DNA from 2 places in the Pseudolysinimonas sp. genome. Region 2 is predicted to be linked to the other one. Evidence: predicted binding sites of a transcription regulator. Region 2 holds the regulator's gene; the other holds the start of a gene.
The links. The regulator HrcA, encoded in region 2, represses chaperone genes, less so after heat shock. The targets are predictions, from matches to a motif close to TTNGCACTCGNNNNNNNCGAGTGCNAA.
Positions count from the first base shown of each region.

Region 1: a site for HrcA is predicted at 1,038-1,064, ahead of groES (co-chaperone GroES). Genes of this name have one in related genera too.

Region 1 is NZ_JBMRCP010000106.1:1,944-7,990, reverse strand. It holds gene ACO1X9_RS14825 (THUMP-like domain-containing protein) at 1-1,013, opposite strand, end outside; gene groES (co-chaperone GroES) at 1,153-1,446, shown strand; gene rarD (EamA family transporter RarD) at 1,549-2,475, shown strand; gene ACO1X9_RS14810 (ABC transporter substrate-binding protein) at 2,571-3,842, shown strand; gene ACO1X9_RS14805 (ABC transporter substrate-binding protein) at 4,005-5,273, shown strand; gene ACO1X9_RS14800 (ABC transporter ATP-binding protein) at 5,498-6,047, opposite strand, start outside.
Region 2 is NZ_JBMRCP010000029.1:147,943-153,989, forward strand. It holds gene ACO1X9_RS04330 (DUF4870 domain-containing protein) at 1-440, opposite strand, end outside; gene hrcA (heat-inducible transcriptional repressor HrcA) at 594-1,622, shown strand; gene dnaJ (molecular chaperone DnaJ) at 1,623-2,729, shown strand; gene ACO1X9_RS04345 (16S rRNA (uracil(1498)-N(3))-methyltransferase) at 2,818-3,546, shown strand; gene ACO1X9_RS04350 (phosphotransferase) at 3,540-4,226, shown strand; gene ACO1X9_RS04355 (HIT domain-containing protein) at 4,237-4,578, shown strand; gene ACO1X9_RS04360 (PhoH family protein) at 4,635-5,687, shown strand; gene ybeY (rRNA maturation RNase YbeY) at 5,690-6,047, shown strand, end outside.

The DNA of each region.
Region 1 (6,047 bases), on a different contig from region 2:
AGTTCGCGCTTGAGCGTCTTCACGTCGAGCGGGAAACGCTCGAGCACGCGGAAGGTCTGCCCGAAGGGCGTCTCGGGTTGCGCATCCGTCGTGATCCAGGCGATCGTGGCGTCGAGCATCCTGCCGTCGAGGGAGCGCGCCAGATCGCCGATGAGCCGGGCGCGGATGACGGCGCCGTCGGGTTCCACGAGGTAACCGCCGAGTTCGCCCGCGTCGACGTCGTCGGAGTCGGTCGCCGCCGTGAGCTCCGCGGCGCCGTGTGCCCCGAGGACGAGCGCCGCCCGGCCGACCCCGTCGCGCGCGAGGACGCCCGACCAGAGCACGAGCTCGACGACCTCCCGATCGACCGAGATCCACTGTGCCTCCATCCCCTCGGGGAGGAGCGCGCGGTCGAGGCCGGGGCCGAGCTTGATGCCTGCGGGCAGGCGGCGCGCGAGGTCGAAGGTCCAGTCGAGGCTCGGAGACCAGTCGGCGGGGTCGGCGAGACGCGTGGCCCCGTCGCGCCGGGCCGGGTCGAGCCAGACGCCGCCGATGCCGGCGAGGTCGGCGTCTTCGGCGTTCCCGAGCTCGACGCGGGCCTGCGGGAACGGTGCGAGGTTGAACGACGCGACCGCGGCGGTGAGCTCGTCGCGCTCGACGGCGACGACCCCGAGGTCGAGCGCCGCGAGGGCGAGGGCGTCGGCGCCGATCCCGCAGCCGAGGTCGGCGACGACATCGATCCCGGCCTCGGCGAAGCGGCCGGCGTGCAGGGCGGCGACCCGGAGTCGTGTCGTCTGCTCGAGCCCCGCGGGGGTGAACAGCATCCGGTCGGCGAACTCGCCGAACTTCGGCACCGCCCGGGCACGCAGCCGCGCCTGCTCGAGCACCGCGGCGACGAGGCCTCCGTCGTGCCCCTCCTTGCGCAGCTTCGACACCGTGCGCACGACGTCGGCGGTCGCCTCGAGACGGCCCACCTCGTCGAGGAGCCGGAGCCCCTCGGTCGAGAGCAGGCGGCGCAGGTCGGCGACATCCATGCGGCCATTCTCCTGCCCCGGCCGCTGGCACTCGCGTTGTACGACTGCTAATCACCCGCTAGGGTTGTCTCTGGCACTCTCAGTCGGAGTGTGCCAACTTTCGAACTTCACGAAGCAGAGCTTCCAGAAAGAGGTCATTGTGTCGGTCTCCATCAAGCCGCTCGAGGATCGCATCGTCATCCAGCAGGTCGACGCCGAGCAGGTCACCGCGTCGGGTCTCGTGATCCCGGACACCGCGAAGGAGAAGCCCCAGGAGGGCGAGGTCGTGGCGGTCGGACCCGGTCGCATCGACGACAACGGCAACCGCGTGCCGCTCGACGTCAAGGTCGGCGACAAGGTCATCTACTCCAAGTACGGCGGAACCGAGGTCAAGTACCAGGGCCAGGACCTCCTCGTCCTCTCGGCCCGCGACGTGCTCGCGGTCATCGGCTGACATCAGCTGAACCGAAGGCCCCGCGCTCAGGTGCGGGGCCTTCGTCGTCCCGCCACATCGCCGCGTCCGGCGCGCGGATGCCCGCGGGGGTAGGTTGATCCGGTGCCTCCCGCTCCGACCTCGCCGAGCAGGTCGGGCCTCCTCTTCGCCGTCGCCGCCTACGTGCTCTGGGGCTTTCTCCCCGCGTACTTCCTTCTGCTGCCACCGTCGGGTCCGTTCGAGGTCGTCGCCTTCCGGGTGATCATGTCGCTGATCTTCTCGGTGCTGCTGCTCACGGCCACGCGGGGCTGGGGCCCGTTCCTCGTGCTCGTGCGTGATCGCCGCACGGCGCTGCTCATGCTCGCCGCGGCTGCCGCCATCTACATCAACTGGCAGACGTTCGTCTTCGGCGCACTCTCCGGGCACGTCATCGAGTCGTCGCTCGGTTACTTCATCAACCCGATCGTGACGGTCCTGCTCGGCGTGCTCGTGCTGCGCGAGAAGGTGCGGCTGCCCCAGTGGATCGCCCTCGGTATCGCCGCTGTCGCCATCCTCGTGATCGCGATCGGCTACGGGACGGTGCCCTGGATCGCGCTCATCCTCGCCTTCAGCTTCGGCTTCTACGGGCTCATCAAGCGCATCGTGGGACCCAAGGTCGACGCGATCGGCGGCCTCACCCTCGAGACCGCGTGGCTCACACCTCTCGCGATCGTGCAGCTCGTGCTCGTCGGCGTGATCGGCGGCGGCGTGCAGTTCGGCCAGCACGGCCTCGGGCACGCCGTCGCGATGCTCTTCGCGGGTGTCGCGACCACCGTGCCGCTCCTGCTGTTCGCGGCGGGCGCGCGCCGCATCCCGCTCGTCGCTCTCGGCATGACGCAGTTCCTCGCCCCGGTTCTGCAGTTCTTCTTCGGCTGGCTGATCCTGCAGGAGCCGATGCCGCTCGAACGTTGGATCGGATTCGGGCTGGTCTGGGTGGCGCTCGCCGTGCTGACGACCGACATGATCGTCGCCTCCCGCCCCCCGAGGCGGGCGATGCTCGAGCGCGTCTGACGCCTCGTCAAGCGCTCCGTCCGGTCGCCGTGCCTCCCCGAGCGTGCCCCGGCCGCGGGATAGGGTGGCCACCGTTCCGCTGGAAGGAGTCCTGGATGCCGCGTCCGCTCGCCCGAGCAGCTCTCGCGACGCTCGTCGCCCTCGCGCTGACCGCGCTCAGTGCGTGCGGCGCGTCCACGCCGACCCCGACGCCCACGCCGACGGTCACGCCCACCCCGACGGGCGACGGGGTGCTCAAGATCGGCACCCTCTTCCCGGCGTCCGGGCCGCTCGCCTTCCTCTCGCCCGCGCAGGTCGCCGGCGTTCGGGCCGCCGCCCGCGACATCAACGCTGCGGGCGGCGTCAACGGCCAGCCGATCGTCGTCGTGAGCCTCGACTCCGGTGACGCGACGACGCAGAAGGCGGAAGAGTCTTTCGCCGCGTTCGTCGAGCAGGACGTCGACGTCGTCATCGGCCCCTCGTCGTCGGTGCTCGCGCAGCGCCTGCTCGGACCTGCGGCCGACGCCGGCATCCCGCTCATCTCGCCCGCGGCGACCTACCCGCAGCTCACCGCCCTCGACGACGCCGACATCTTCTTCCGCACCATCCCCTCCTACCCCCATCAGGCGCTCGTGCTCGCCGATCGGTTCTCGTCGAGCGACGACATCGAGTCGGTGGCGTTGCTCTATCGCGAAGGCGACCTGGGTGGCTCGCTCGCCGTCGCCTTCGAGGCGGCGATCTCCGCGGCGCGTGAGGTGCCCCTCGACTTCGTGGCGATCGGGGTGGCGGCTGACGCGAACGCCGAGGCCCTCGCCGCCGCCCTCGAAGAGGTCAAGGGCGTCGAGCCGGACGCCGTCGTCCTCGCGACGCCGGACAACGCCGACCAGACGAAGGCGCTGATCACGCAACTCTCGGCAGCCGGCTACGGCGGTGCGAGGCTCTGGCTGACCAGCCAGAACCTCGCCGACTACTCGCAGGCTCTGCCGAGCGGCCTCCTGAACGGCGTCAACGGCATCCTCGAGGGTGCAGTGGCCGATGCGGCGTTCGTCGCGAAGCTCAAGCAGGAGGATCCGGGCCTCGGCGATCCGCGCTACGCCGCGGAGGCCTACGATGCCACCGTGCTCGCGGCGCTCGCCGCCGTGCTCGCGGGTGACGACGGCGGCGAGTCGATCGCCAGGGAGCTCGGCACCGCGTCGATCGGCGGCATCAAGTGCACGAGCTTCGGCGAGTGCATCGACGTGCTCGTCACGCAGCCAGATGTCGACTACGACGGCATCAGCGGCTCGACCAACCTCGATGCGGCCGGTGATCCGCTGCGCGGCACGTACCAGATCGTCGTGTACAACGCCGAGAACAAGTACTCCGGCGTCGCGGTGGTCGTCGGCTGATCGACGCCGCCGCTCAGATCACGAAAAGTAACGATTCCGTCGCGTTACACGGCTGAAACAGCAACGAATCGTATGGAGTGCTTCTCGGGACTACGGTTATCGAAACGGTCGGACCCGTCCGACCTATAAGTGTCCTGTCTACAAACACTCATAAGGAGTGACATGAGCATCACGACGTTCAAGTCGCGGAGCCTCAAGACCACGCTCGGCGGTGTTGCGATCCTCGCGACCACCGCCCTCGTGCTCGGCGGCTGCGCTGCGACCGAGGAGCCCGAGGCCGAGCCCACGGCCATCGCCGACTACACGATGCAGCTCGGAACGCTGCTCCCGCAGACCGGCAACCTCGCCTTCCTCGGCCCGCCCGAGGAGGCCGGCGTCGGCTACGCCGTCGCCCAGGTCAACGAGTACAGCGACGCGACCGGCCTCACCATCGACGTCGAGTACGGCGACTCGGGTAACACCGACAACAAGGCGTACGAGACCGAGGCTCCGCGTATCCTCGCGCTCGACCCGACCGCCATCATCGGCGCCGCGTCCTCGGGCGTCTCGCTGCAGTTCATCGACCAGGTCGTCGGCGCCGGCACCATCCTGTTCTCCCCGGCGAACACCTCGGACGCCTTCACGAGCTACGACGACAACGGGCTGTACTTCCGCACCGCCCCGTCGGACGTGCTCCAGGGCGAGGTGCTCGGCAACCTGATCGCCGAGGACGGCAACCAGACCCTCGGTCTGATCGTGCTCAACGACTCGTACGGCACGGGCCTGGCGAAGTACGTCACGGAGGCCTTCGAGGCCGCCGGCGGCGAGGTCGTCGCGGCCCCGACGTACAACACGGGTGACAGCAACTTCGACGCCCAGATCCAGGAGGTCCTCGCGGCCGACCCCGACGCGATCGCGCTGATCACGTTCGAAGAGGTCAAGTCGATCCTCCCGAGCCTGTTCGGCAAGATCCCGGCCGACAAGCTCTACTTCGTCGACGGCAACCTCGCCAACTTCGGTGACGAGTTCCCGGCCGGCTCGCTGACCGGCGCCAAGGGCACCCTGCCCGGCCTGTCGATCGACGCCATCACCGACTTCACCGACGCCCTCCAGGCGTGGGTGGCCGAGGACGGCGGCGAAGCGCTGACCGAGTTCAGCTACGCGGCTGAGTCGTACGACGCGGTCATCCTGCTCGCGCTCGCCTCGCTCGCCGCCGGCGGCGCGACGGACGGTGCGACGGTCGCTGCGAAGCTCCAGGAGGTCTCGGGCGGTGCCGGTGACGGCACCCCGTGCGACACGTTCGCGGACTGCGCCGACATCATCCTCAGCGGTGGCGTCGCCGACTACGACGGCGTCTCGGGCCCGATCACCTTCGACGAGGTGGGCGACCCGACCGAGGCCTCGATCGGCATCTACGTCTTCGGCGAGGACAACACGTACGGCGCGTACTGAGTCCCACCGCAGATACAGCAGTCTCTGCATCAGGAAAGCCCCTCGGCCTTCGGGCCGGGGGGCTTTCCCTGTGCTGGCGGCCGAGAACCCCGATCTGCGTCGAGATCGTGCTCTCACGCGGGTGATCTCGACGCGAATCGATGCTCTCGCCCCCTGCGCGCCCGCCTGACGCACGAAAACGGCCCCGGACACCCCATCGGATGCCGGGGCCGTTTAGGGGGCTGCTAGGCGCCCAGAGTGCCCAGGTAGAGCTCCGCGACCTTCGGGTCGTCGAGCAGCTCGCGCCCGGTCGCCGTGTGCGCGTCGCGGCCCTGGTCGAGCACATAGCCGCGGTCGCAGATCTGCAGGCAGCGGCGGGCGTTCTGCTCGACCATGATCGTGGTCACGCCGGCCTTGTTGATCTCCGAGACGCGGATGAAGGCCTCGTCCTGACGCACCGGCGACAGACCCGCCGACGGCTCGTCGAGCAGGATCACCTTCGGGTCCATCATGAGCGCACGCGACATCGCGACCATCTGCCGCTCACCGCCCGAGAGCGACCCGGCGCGCTGCTTGAGGCGCTTGCCGAGCTCGGCGAAGATGCCGGTCACGAACTCGAGTCGCTCCGCGTAGATCCTCGGCTTCTGGAAGAGACCCATCTGCAGGTTCTCTTCGATCGTGAGGCTCTGGAACACGTTGTTGTTCTGCGGCACGAACCCGACGCCACGGGCGACCAGCTTGTTCGCCTTCAGGTTGGTGATCTCGTCGCCCTCGAGCGTGATCGAGCCCGATCGT
Region 2 (6,047 bases):
ATGATCGTGGCGATGATGATCGCCCACGAGGGCAGCGCGAGCACGAAGCCGACGATGTAGTACGCCGAGAGGTTGAAGCCGAACGCGAGCGACGAGCCGATCGCGTAACCGATGATCGACGAGATGATCACCCAGATGATCAGGGCCGCGACGGCGGTGATCATGAAGTTGAGCGCCTCCTTCGACTCGACGAGCGTCTTCGCGCCGCGCTTGCCGAACACGAGGAAGATCACGAGCGCGGGGACGATGGCGAGGAGGCCGAGCCACTGCCACGCGAGCGCGAGCACGATGACCGCGCCGCCGAAGTGGGCGAACGAGGCCCACTGCTTGTCTTCCGCCTCGGTGAGCGGGGCGGCGGGAGCCGGAGCGGCGGCGGGCGGCGGAACCGCGGGACCACCGGCCGGCGGCGGAACGGGCTGCGAAGCGGCGGGGTCGGTCATGGAGGCACTGCCTTTCGGTGAGCGGATGCCGAGAACCGGCATCCCACAAGCTAGCGCTTGCTGATTCCGCGATGCAACGGCTTGGTAACGGCGTGTCGCGCTAGTATTGGCAGTCGATCGAACCGAGTGCTAACCCGTGGAGAGGAGGCTTCGATGGTCTCCGAGCGCAGCCTCGAGGTGCTCCGCGTCGTCGTGCAGGACTACGTCGCCTCCCGTGAGCCGGTCGGATCGAAGGCGATCGTCGAGCGCCACGCGTTCGGCGTCTCGGCCGCCACGATCCGCAACGACATGGCGCTCCTCGAAGAGGAGGGGCTCATCGCGGCCCCGCACACCTCGTCCGGTCGGGTGCCCACCGACAAGGGCTACCGCGTCTTCGTCGACCGCCTCACCGAGCTGCGTCCGCTCAGCTCGGGACAGCGCCAGGCCATCGAGACCTTCCTCGGCGAGTCGGTCGACCTCGACGACGTGCTCGCCCGCACGGTGCGTCTGCTGTCGCAGTTCACGAGCCAGGTCGCCGTCGCTCAGTACCCGTCCTTCGGCAGCGCGCGCATCCGCCACATCGAACTCGTCGCGCTCGGACCGACGCGCCTCATGACGGTGCTCATCACCGACACCGGCCGCGTCGACCAGCGCCTGCTCGACGTCCCGCACACCCTCGACGACGACACCCTCGCCGAGGTGCGCGGTCGCATCAACGCCGACCTCGGCGGACTCGCGCTCGGCGACGCGGCCGCCAAGCTGAGCGGTCTGCCCGCGGCGTTCCCGCGCGAGCGGGCCGACCTCGTCGGCGCCATCGTCGCGAGCCTCGGCGACCAGGTGGCCGCCAACCGGCAGGACAGGATCGTGGTCGCCGGTGCGGCCAACCTCGCCCGCACGGAGCGCGACTTCAGCGGCAGCATCCATCCCGTGCTCGAAGCGCTCGAAGAGCAGGTCACCATGCTGAAGCTGTTCAGCGAGATGGAGATCGAGATCGACGGTGTGCGCACGAGCATCGGGCGCGAGCACGAGGCACCCGGTCTCGGAGAGGCGAGCGTCGTGGCCTCGGGTTACACGGCGGCCGGCGGCGGGATCGCGCACCTCGGGGTGCTCGGACCGACGCGCATGGACTACTCGAACAACATGGCAGCCGTCCGCGCGGTGGCGCGGTACCTGACGCGGCTGCTCGGTGAGGACGAACGGTAAGTGGCGGATCATTACGAGGTCCTCGGGGTCGACAAGAACGCGAGCCCGGAGGAGATCAAGAAGGCGTACCGGAAGCTCGCGCGTGAGCTCCATCCCGACGTCAACCCGAGCGCCGACGCGGCGGACCGCTTCAAGTCGGTCACGCACGCCTACGACGTGCTGAGCGACCCCGACCAGCGGCAGCGCTACGACCTCGGACCCCAGGCGGGGTTCGGCGGTGGTGCCCAGGGCTTCGGCTTCGGCGACATCTTCGAGACGTTCTTCGGTGCCTCGCAGGGCCGCTCCGGCCCGCGGCAGCGCAAGGCGCGCGGCGACGACTCGCTCGTGCGGCTCGAGATCCAGCTCGACGACGTCGTGTTCGGCGCGCACCGCGACCTCGAGGTCGACACCGCGATCACGTGCGAGACGTGTGCCGGGTCGTGCTGCGCACCGGGAACCACGGTCGTCACGTGCGACATCTGCGGCGGCAGCGGCCACATCCAGCGCGCCGTGCGCTCGCTCCTCGGCAACGTCATGACGTCGAGCCCGTGCGGCACCTGCCAGGGCTACGGCACGGTCATCCCGAACCCGTGCCCGACCTGCATGGGTCAGGGCCGGGTGCGGGCCAAGCGCACGCTCTCGTTCGACATCCCAGCCGGAGTCGACACGGGCGACCGCCTCCAGCTCAAGGGCCGCGGTCAGGCGGGACCCGCGGGCGGCCCGAACGGCGACGTCGTCTTCGAGTTCAAGGTCAAGCACCACGACGTCTTCAGCCGCAACGCCGACGACCTCCTCGCGACGCTCGAGGTGCAGATGGTGGATGCGGTGCTCGGCACCGAGGTGACGCTCCCGTCGCTCGACGGCGACGTCACGATCGAGATCAAGCCCGGCACGCAGTCGGCCGACGTCGTCACCGTCAAGGACCGCGGCATCACCAACCGCCGGGGTCAGGGCCGTGGCGACCTGCGGGTCGGCATCCAGGTGGTCACTCCCGTGCGGCTCAACAGCACCGAGCAGAAGCTCATGGAGCAGTTCGCGGCGAGCCGTCGCCCGGTCCGCCCCGAGTTCTCGAAGTTCCAGCAGGGGCTGTTCGCGAAGCTCCGGGATCGCTTCCTCGGCGGTATGTGATGCGCTTGGCTCCAGCCAGGTGCGCCTGGACCCAGCACGAGTCGGGTCCGACCACACGCGACGGGGTCCGACGGGGCGGTCGCCGCTGATGGCGTCGCTGTACCTCGACGCCGACCTCACGGCGCAGGATGTCGTGGCCGGGTCGGTCGTGACGCTCGGCGGCGACGAGGGGCGGCACGCGATCGCGGTCGCCCGGGTGCGCATCGGCGAGAGACTGTCGATCGGCGACGGTGCAGGCGTGGGGGCGAGCGGCACGGTGCTTGAGGTGCAGCGCGACCACCTCACGCTCGCCGTGGAGACCGTCGTGCGAGTCGAAGCACCCCGGCCGGAGCTCTGGCTCGCCCAAGCGCTCGCGAAGGGAGACCGCGACGAGCTCGCCGTGCAGGCGGCGACCGAGCTCGGGGTGTCGGGTGTGATCCCGTGGGCCGCCGAGCGCTCGGTGTCCCGCTGGGAGGGTCCGAAGGCCGCGAAGGGTCGCGAACGCTGGGCATCCATCGTGCGCGAGGCGACGAAGCAATCGATCCGGCCGTTCGTGCCGGCCGTCGAGTCCGTCGCCACGACGAAAGAGCTCACGAAACTCTCCGGACAGCTGCTCGTGCTCGTGCCCGAAGCTCCCGTGGCGCTCACCGCGGTCGAACTCGACGCCGACCGGGTGACGCTCGTCGTCGGCCCCGAGGGGGGCACGTCGCCACGCGAGCTCGACCTCTTCCGCGACGCGGGCGCGACGCTCGTGCGGCTCGGCGCCGAGGTGCTGCGCACCTCGACCGCCGGCCCGGCCGCGCTCGCCGTGCTCAACGCGAGGCTCGGCCGGTGGTAGCCGGAGCCCCGACCGGGCCCGTCGACATCCCCGACCTCGTGCGGGCGTTTGCGGAGCGGGTCGACGATGTCGTGTGGCAGAACGAGATCGGCGGCTTCACCTTCCGCCAGGGCGACCGGTTCCTCAAGTGGAACCCGACGGGGAACGGCGTCGACCTCGAGCACGAACGCACCCGGCTCGCGTGGGCACGGGCCGTCGGGCACCGCGTCCCCGAGGTGCTCGACCTCGCGCGCGACGATGGCGGCCAGCTGCTCGTGACCCGCGCGCTGCCCGGAACCGGCGCGGCCCTCGGCGAGTGGCCCGACCGCCCCGCCGACGCCGTGCGCGCCATCGCCGAGGGCTACCGCTCCCTTCACGACCGCATCCCGGCGGCGGCATGCCCGTTTCGCGTGCCGTGGGTACCCGAGGATCATCCGCCGTTCGACGGCGGACCCGTCGTCGTGCATGGCGACGCGTGTGCGCCCAACACCCTGATCGACGACCACGGGCGATTCGCGGGCCACGTCGACCTCGGCGACCTCGGCGTCGGAGACCGCTGGGCAGACCTCGCGATCGCTTCGCTCAGCCTCGAGTGGAACTACGGCCCGGGATGGGAGCCCGAGTTCTTCGCGGCCTACGGCGTCGCGCGTGACGAGGAGCGGCTGAGCTACTACCGGGCGACCTGGGAGGCGTTCTCCTAAGCTGGGTGACATGGCCGAGCCCACCATCTTCGAGCGCATCGTCGCGGGAGACATCCCGTCGACGAAGGTCTTCGAGAGCGAGCGGCTGCTCGGCATTCAGGACATCGCGCCGAAGGCGCCTGTGCACCTGCTGCTCTTCCCGAAGACCGCCGAGTACGCGAACGTCACCGAACTCGCCGCGGGCGACCCCGGTCTGCTCGCCGAGCTCGTCGCGGCGGCGCAGCACCTCGCCGACGAGCACGTCGGCGGCCAGTACCGTCTCGTCTTCAACACCGGGCCCGAGGCGGGCCAGACGGTGTTCCACGTGCACGCGCACGTGCTCGGCGGCGGGCTCTCGGAGGACACCCTGTGACCGATCCCGGCTCGGCTCGCTCGCACAAGGCGGAGCTCGAGGTCGACGGTGTCGCCATGGTCCGCCTGCTCGGCCCGCAAGACCGCCTGCTGTCGACGCTCGAGAAGCGCTTCCCCGACCTCACCGTGCTCGTGCGCGGTAATCAGGTGACCCTGGAGGGGCCGGACTCCGACGTGCGCGCGGCCGAGCAGCTCGTGCAGGAGCTCATCGCGATGGTGAAGAACGGGGTCGACCTCGGCGAGACCGATGTCACCGCGGGTGCGAGCATCCTCGAGCGCGGTCAGGGCAGCCCGGCCGAGGTGCTGAGCCAGGCGATCCTGACCAGCCGCGGCAAGAGCATCCGACCCAAGACGCTGGGGCAGAAGGCCTACGTCGACGCGATCGACCATCACACGATCGTCTTCGGCATCGGCCCCGCCGGCACCGGCAAGACCTACCTCGCGATGGCGAAGGCCGTGCAGGCCCTCCAGCGCAAGGAGGTCGACCGCATCATCCTGAGCCGTCCGGCGATCGAGGCGGGCGAGCGGCTCGGCTTCCTACCCGGCACGCTCAACGACAAGATCGACCCGTACCTGCGGCCGCTCTACGACGCGCTCAACGAGATGATGGATCCCGAGCTCGTGCCCAAGCTGCTCGCCGCCGGCACCGTCGAGGTCGCGCCGCTCGCGTACATGCGCGGCCGTACGCTCAACAACGCGTTCGTCGTGCTCGACGAGGCGCAGAACACGACGCCCGAGCAGATGAAGATGTTCCTCACCCGGCTCGGCTTCGGCACGAGGATGGTCGTCACGGGCGACATCACCCAGGTCGATCTGCCGACCGGGGCGTCGGGGCTCCAGCTCGTGTCCCGCATCCTCGACGAGATGGACGACATCCACTTCGCCACGCTCACGAGCGAGGATGTCGTGCGCCACTCGCTCGTCGGCAAGATCGTCGACCGCTACACCGAGTACGACGCGCAGCAGCAGGCCCGGCGTTACGCGCGCGAGAATCCCGCGGAGGTCAACCCCGGCGGGGCGAACCGCGCCGAACGCCGCGGGCACGTGCCCCAAGACCGCAAGCAGCCCGGTCCCGCGCAGCGTCCGCAGCGCCCTCGACGGAACGGCTGAACGTGAGCATCGAGATCAACAACGAGTCGGGCGTCGAGGTCGACGAGTCGGCGCTCCAGCGGCTCGCGACCTTCGCCCTCGACCACCTGCACGTGCACCGGGATGCCGAGCTCGCCATCCTGCTCGTCGACGAGGCGGCGATGGAGCAGCTGCACGTGCAGTGGATGGACGAGCCCGGGCCGACCGACGTCCTGTCGTTCCCGATGGATGAGCTGCGTCCCGGCAACGAAGACGAGATCACGCCGCCCGGGCTGCTCGGCGACCTCGTGATCTGCCCGCAGGTGGCGATCGCACAGGCGGCGGATGCCGGCCACTCGGCGTCCGACGAGATGCAGCTGCTCACGGCGCACGGGATCCTGC